One region of the Schnuerera sp. genome, then DNA from elsewhere that is predicted to be linked to it. Evidence: riboswitches for the same ligand, from Rfam matches in the RefSeq annotation. Region 1 holds a riboswitch; the other holds the start of a gene.
The links. A riboswitch is a leader RNA that binds a small molecule or an ion and turns the genes downstream of it on or off. The one in region 1 is predicted to bind lysine.
Positions count from the first base shown of each region.

Region 2: linked by a shared signal. The riboswitch ahead of VK998_RS03845 (APC family permease) and the one ahead of VK998_RS04340 (aspartate kinase) in region 1 are both predicted to bind lysine.

Region 1 is NZ_DATHXO010000178.1:211-4,400, reverse strand. It holds partial or broken gene VK998_RS04340 (aspartate kinase) at 1-972, opposite strand, end outside; lysine riboswitch at 1,146-1,308, opposite strand; gene VK998_RS04335 (diaminopimelate dehydrogenase) at 1,434-2,411, shown strand; gene VK998_RS04330 (cupin domain-containing protein) at 2,533-3,027, shown strand; gene VK998_RS04325 (TIGR04104 family putative zinc finger protein) at 3,094-3,414, opposite strand; gene VK998_RS04320 (hypothetical protein) at 3,421-4,062, opposite strand; gene VK998_RS04315 (hypothetical protein) at 4,063-4,190, opposite strand, start outside.
Region 2 is NZ_DATHXO010000160.1:13,881-17,341, reverse strand. It holds gene VK998_RS03850 (amidohydrolase) at 1-421, opposite strand, end outside; gene VK998_RS03845 (APC family permease) at 434-1,834, opposite strand; lysine riboswitch at 2,003-2,189, opposite strand; gene mnmA (tRNA 2-thiouridine(34) synthase MnmA) at 2,344-3,456, opposite strand.

The DNA of each region.
Region 1 (4,190 bases):
CGTATTGTCGAGGCCCTGGGTCCGCTCACGGGACGCCGTCAGCAGGCGTGTAGTAAAAGATATATTAACAAATCCTGCATTTGGAGATGTCTGGCTAATCATATCAATATTCACTGCATGATTAGCAAAGCTACTGAAAATATCTGAGATGTTTTTTAGCGTATAAGGAACTTTATTAATTGTTATCATCAACACTTCATCGCTTACACTTAACCCAGTTATACTTTTTTGTTCCATCTCTTTGTCAACCTCCTTTACATATGTTCCTTTAATATTATTATGACTAGAAGTAACATAAATAGGCACATCATATTTATAGCCTATCTCTATAGATCTAGTTTCCATAACCCTTGCTCCTAAACTAGACATTTCCATCATCTCTTCATAACTTATATAATCCAATTTTTTTGCTTTTGGAAAAAGCCTTGGATCAACACTATAAATTCCTTCTACATCAGTATATATCTCACATGCACATTGAAGCTTTGCTGCTAAAGCTACTGCTGTTGTATCTGACCCTCCTCTACCTAAGGTAGTTATCTCTCCTAATTCATTAGCTCCTTGAAATCCAGCAACAACTACAATTTTTCCTTCTTTTAAATACTTTTTGACATTATCAATATCTATTTCTACAATTTTGCTTTTAGTATGTATGCCTTTCGTCCTAATACCTGCTTGGAATCCTGTTAAGGAAATAGAATCATATCCCTTTTCTTTTAATATCATAGATAGTAATGAAATAGAAACTTGCTCTCCTGTGGCCATAAGTACATCAAGTTCTCTCTTGCATGGAGTATCAGAAATACTCCTAGCCATCTCAACAAGTTGGTTAGTTGTCTTTCCCATAGCAGAAACTACTATTACAATATTATAACCCTCTTGTTTTTTTCGAATTATACTCTCAGCTATACTTTGCATCTTCTCTATAGTCTCTACAGCTGTTCCACCATATTTTCGTACGATTGTTTTCATAACGCAACCTCCTGGCATAAGAAAAGTTTTTATCAAAATGTTGAGATTTAAGGAAACTTTTTAAAAACATTTATGAAATTTCTAAGTCTAAAAAATAAAACATTTTTATTTAATATAAAAAAAGCCATGAGCAAAAGGTACTCATGACTGTTTATACAATCGCCTTTCGCCCCAATGTGGTAAGTACTTCATTAGAAAATTGGGCAACTTTCTAATGACAGTACTATACTTATTCAGCATAGTCCCAATATAGGTATCCCTATATTTCGGCGACTGTTCCTTTCCTACAATTAGTTTACCATAGTACTCTTAACAACCGCAACCTCTTAGTCACATTGCTAAATTTAATTAATTGTATATCAATGTAACACACAAAATTAATATTGTCAACAGAACTTTGGTAACTTTTTATGATTGTTTGTGATATAATTTCAATAAATTAATTATTTTGGAGGTGCACCATGAATGATAGAATACGAATTGGAATAGTCGGGTATGGAAATATAGGACGAGGAACAGAGTTAGCAATAAGTCAAAATGAAGACATGGAGCTTGTAGGCATATTTACAAGAAGAGAACCTGATTTATTAGATACAAAATCCAATGTAATACATATTTCAAATATGTTAGATTTCAAAGATAAAATTGATGTAATGATACTATGTGGAGGATCTGCAAAGGACTTAGGCGAACAAGTTCCTATGACCTCAAAATATTTTAATACAGTAGATAGTTTTGATAACCATGGAAAAATCCCTGAATATTTTGATAAAATAAATAACATAGCTTTGAAATCAAATAAATTGAGTCTTATATCTGCTGGCTGGGATCCAGGTCTTTTTTCACTTGCTCGGTTATTAGGTAAATCAATTTTACCTAATGGTAGAAACTATACGTTTTGGGGAAAAGGAATAAGCCAAGGCCATTCAGATGCTATTAGAAAAATAAAAGGTGTAAAGGATGGAGTCCAATATACAATACCCTGTGAAGAAATTTTGAAAAAGGTTAAAAATTGTGAGGATGTAAATATTCCTTCTTGCAAAATGCATAAAAGAATCTGCTACATTGTATGCGAAGATGGTGAAGATTTAGTAAGAATAGAAAATGAAATAAAATCCATGCCAAATTATTTTGCAGACTATGATACAATTGTAAATTTTATCTCCGAGAAAGAACTTAAAAAAAACCATAATAAAATGCCTCATGGAGGATTTGTTATTCAAACTGGAACTACAAAATCTAATGCTAGGCATAAAATAGAATTCAATCTTGCCCTTGATAGCAATCCAGAGTTCACTTCATCAGTATTAGTTGCTTATGCTAGAGCAGTCCATAAAATGGCTTTAGAAGGTAAAAAAGGTGCTATAACTATATTTGACATTCCATTAGGATATTTATCCTCTAAAACAGGAGAGCAATTAAGAAGAGAATTATTATAAAAAATAGGATAGTTTTAAAACAAAATCATGTAAAATAGATAGGTCAAATGCCCTATTCCAAAGAACCTCTTTTTAATATAGAACATATAATATTGTAGAAAATACTAAAGGAGTGAACATTATGTATAATGATTATAAATCCTATCCTTATTCTTATTGGAATAGTCCTAGACATCAACCAGATCATAGGAAATATCCTATTCAGTTAAGGGATTATGGGCCTTGTCCTTTTGTAACTAATATTGAAGAAGCTACTAAACAAAATGATTTTTTCCGTATTGCATTATGGACAGGAAAATATTTACAGCTAACACTAATGAGTATTAATGTTGGTGATGATATAGGTTTAGAAATGCATCCTGATTTAGATCAATTCATTCGTATTGAGCAAGGCCAAGGAATTGTTAGAATGGGAAATAGCATGGATAATTTGGATTTCCAAACAAGGATATATGATGATTATGTAATATTTATACCTGCAGGGACATGGCATAATTTAATCAATACAGGTTGTGTACCAATCAAACTTTATTCTATATATGCTCCTCCTGAGCATCCTCATGGTACAATTCATAAGACTAAAGAAGAAGCTGAAATGTACCATGAACATTACTAGATAATGAAAATTAAAAATGTGGGCAAGGAATTTTTTCTCCTTGTCCACTAAAACTTACTTGTTTTTCTATTTTTTAACTATTAATTTATACCTAGCAAATATAGGTGTTATAATAATTATTAATACAATCCATATTAAGTAGATTAAAATAGTTTCTTTTGAACTTAGGTTTAAAACACTAAAAATATATTTTCCATGATACCTAAAATTATTAATTAAAATAGTTGGCCCTACTATAAATAAAGCTATAATTAATCTTGTTATAAATTTTACCCTATGTTCGGAATCACATTTACTACATACAATATGAGAGTAGCCTTTAACCCATATGGATTTTATAATATCCTTCCATTTAAATTTATTGCCACAACTTTTACATCTTTGCATATTAGTTTATTCTCCTTTTGTAATTTTTTCAATTGCTTTTATTAATATTTCCCCATTAGCACTTTTATCTGGCTCAATTCTTAAATTTTTATCCCCTGTAACCATAAAGCAATAATGATTATTGCCTAAATTTATCACCTGGATATTATCATCAACAATATCCATACTTTGATTACACATTTTTTTTATCTTATAAATTATATTTATCTTGTCACAATTTTCTGCGAAGATAATATATCCTTTTCCTATCTCTCCTTCTTTAATATCTTTAATTAAAGGTTTTCCTAGAATAGATGATAGGTAGTTCTTTGATTTATATAAAATATCCGTATGATTACCTTCAAGTAATATATTTTGCCCATTTAAATTTCCTAAAGCACTATGAATGGTTACTGTTCCATCTCCACAATTAGTTTTATAAGCTTTTATCGGTCTTCCATCTTTCCATTTGGTTTTCCCTTTATTCTTTATATCTACTAAAAACTCCTTATTAGTAAAAATATCTTTACCGGCAATAATAAAAATCTTACTCGGATCTATATATTTTTCTTCCAATTCATTTAAAAATATATTTTTAGCTAACATTCTTTCTACTGCAATTTCCTTCCTTTGTTCATATAAAAGTTCAATTGAAAATATAAAGTACATTTAATTCTCAGGTCGAAATAATAACCAATTTATTAAACCTATTGGTCCACTTATCAATATTAAAAAAAATACTAAAACGCTGGATTTTCCACGTCTTGTAGCATCCGAAGATACACCTAAACCTACAA
Region 2 (3,461 bases), on a different contig from region 1:
CACACACTCTATCAAATACGATGGGAATTTCCGTAGATATTTTGTCTAAATCCCATCGATTTAATAGACGTTTGTCCCCAGTAGTAAAATAATCTTGATTCCATCCACGACCATATAATGCAGTTAAATCTTCATTTTCTTTTAAGAAATTCCTACCCAATATAATAATTTCATCTATTGATTTAGCACTGTTTAAGTCACAGGAAGTCATTGCAGCACCTATAGATGCAAGATGCATATGGCTATCGTTAAAACCTGGCAAAACAGTTTTTCCTTGAAGATCAATGATTTTGTCAGTATCATTATTAAGAATTTCTTTATTAGAACCAACCTGTTTGATTATTCCATTTTCAATAAGTAACGCTTCTTGAAAGTTGTTTTTTTCAACATAGATTTTACCATTTTTTAAAATTGTTCTCAAAAGATCATCTCCTTATATTTTTTGTGTATTTTCATTTTTTTTATTAAAATAGATATAGAAGAACAGCCCAATAACAGGAACGGATAAACCGATCAATGAAGTTAAAGGGTCTTCAATAAATGTATTGATCATTAGCCCTACAAATATAAAAGTTGTTAATATTATTGTAACAGGGTAACCAATTACTTTATAAGGTCTTTTTAAATCAGGGAATTTTCTTCTGTAAATTATTACTGCATATACTCCTAATGTATTAAACAACATTCCTGAAAATACAACTAAAGAAGTCAATTGATTTAAATTTCTTAACAATACTAATATGATAGATATTAGTCCTTGTATAATCAAAGGAACATGAGGTACTTTATGTTCTGGATGTAATTTACCAAAACTTTTGAAGAAATGACCTTCTACACTCATTGCATAATACATTCTTGGAAAGGCTAATATACATCCATTAAGAGCACCAAACATTGAAACCACCATACCAATTATGACTAAAATACTGCCAGATCTCCCCATTAGCTTTTCTGCTGCATAGCTACCTAGATAGAATTCATTATTTGCAATCAAATTTTCAATTTCATTAAAAGGTATAACTCTATATATGGAATAGTTGAATAGAGTGTATAATGCTGTTATTGAAACAATAGAAATAATGATAGCAAGGGGCAAATTTTTCCTAGGTTCTTTTAATTCCTCTGCTACAGTGTTTAAATTAGTCCATCCTTCATAAGCCCATAAGCTAGCGACCACTGCAAAGGCTACCATACTAATGATTGAACCAAAATTTACATCTACTGTTTTAGGTGTAAGACTTAAGTCTGGAGATACTTTTCCGAACATTAGTCCTAATACCATTATAATACCAATAGGTATTAATTTTGCAATCATAGAATAATTTTGGAGTTTTGATCCAAATTTAACACCAAAATAATTTACAATAGTGAGACCTATAATTAGTACTATCGCTATAATTTTAATTGTCCATTCTCCCATGGGTATGATAGCGGTTAAAGCGCTTGGTAATGCAATTGCAATTGCAGCAATAGAACCGGGACCACCGATTAACCAACTATTAAATCCATTTAAAAACCCTACTACAGGAGAATAGGCTTTATTTAAGTATACAGTCATACCACCAGCACGGGGATCAGATGCACCTAGTTCAGCATAACAAATACCTCCTAATAAAGAAACTAAACCACCTAAAATCCAACTTAGCAATGCTAAACCTAAACTCATACCTGTTCTCATCAATACATATGAACCTAGATAGAAAATCCCTGACCCTACCATTATTCCACCTAGAATGCTAACTCCGCCAAATAAACTAATTTCTTTTTTAAAACCTGAATCCGTTGAATGTGTTGAATTCATTGTATTAATTAATTGTTCTGATTGATTTAACAATATTTTTACCTCCCAATCTAATTTTGTCAAATAAATTTTAAAACTAATTTTTAATTAAAATATAAATCAGTTTTTTATATTCAAAAAAACAAAAAAGCATTTGACAGGTATGTCAAATACTTTTGTTAATAGCAAAGCTAAAGACATCCTCTCCCCCTTTCTGGCCCATAGTGAGATAGCTCAACATCAAAGTATCGGGCAAATAAATACAATGATGACAGTTCTACACCTATTAGATGCAGTCCCAGCATCAGATTTTGGTATCTGACACTTCGGCGATGACTCCTTTCCCCATATATCATTGGCTTCCGGCCTTAATATAAGTACTCTTAGTAATCGCACCTCTACCTCACCCTTGGAGGATGAGGATTTTTTATTAAATTTTATATATGATAGCATTTAAAAATTATATTGTCAAGTAAAGATGAAAAATGTAGAAAAAATTAATCAGGAGAAGTAATTGCTTAGGATAAATTAATGGGACAGTGGGGATGGTTTTTACTGTCCCATTAGATTTCATTTAAATATGAATATTTATTATCCAAAGGCACTATAGATTTTATAATAGAACCTCCAAGACATATTTCATCTTCATATAATACTGCTACTTGGCCAGGGGTTACTGCCTTTACTGGCTCATCATATTTTATATGAAGGTTGCCATCTTCTAATATATCCACCGTTACTGGAATATCCGATTGTCTATATCTAAACTTAGCAGTACATCTTAAAGGCATATTAGGGGCTTCTTCCAGTATCCATGAAGGAGATTCTCCGATTAATGAAGTAGAATAAAGGGCTGGATGATTTTCGCCTTGAGCTACATAAAGAAGATTTTTCTTTAAATTTTTACCTGCTACGAACCAAGGTTCTCCTGTACCAATTCCACCTATACCTATTCCCCTTCTTTGACCTAGAGTATAGTGGATCAACCCTTTATGCTTACCTAATTTATTTCCTTCTACATCTATAATGTCTCCTTCTTTTGTTAAAAGATATTTATCTAAGAATTCATCAAAATCTCTTTCACCTATAAAACATATTCCAGTTGAGTCCTTTTTTCTAGCAGTATAAAGATTATTTTTTTCTGCTAATTCTCTAACTTCTTTTTTATTGAGATGTCCTATTGGGAATAGGGTTCTAGAAAGAGCTTGTTGTCCTATTCTAGATAAAAAATAGCTTTGATCTTTATTCTTATCCTTTCCTCTGAGAAGATAGTGTTTACCATTTTTTTCTTCTACTTGAGCATAATGACCCATAGCAATATAGTCTGCTTCTAATTTCAAAGCGTAATCTAGAAAAGAATTGAATTTTATCTCTTGATTACACATGACATCTGGGTTAGGAGTTCTTCCTTTCTTGTATTCATCTAAAAAATAGGTAAATACTCTATCCCAATATTCTTTTTCAAAATTTATAGTATAAAAGGGGATATCTAATTGATTGGCTACCCTTCTAGCATCTTCAGCATCTTCTGTTGCCGTACATACTCCAAATTCATCTTTTTCATCCCAGTTTTTCATAAAAAGTCCAATTACTTCATATCCTATTTCCTTTAGCAATAAGGCAGAGACAGATGAATCAACTCCACCGCTCATACCTAAAATTACCCTTTTTTTCATAAAAT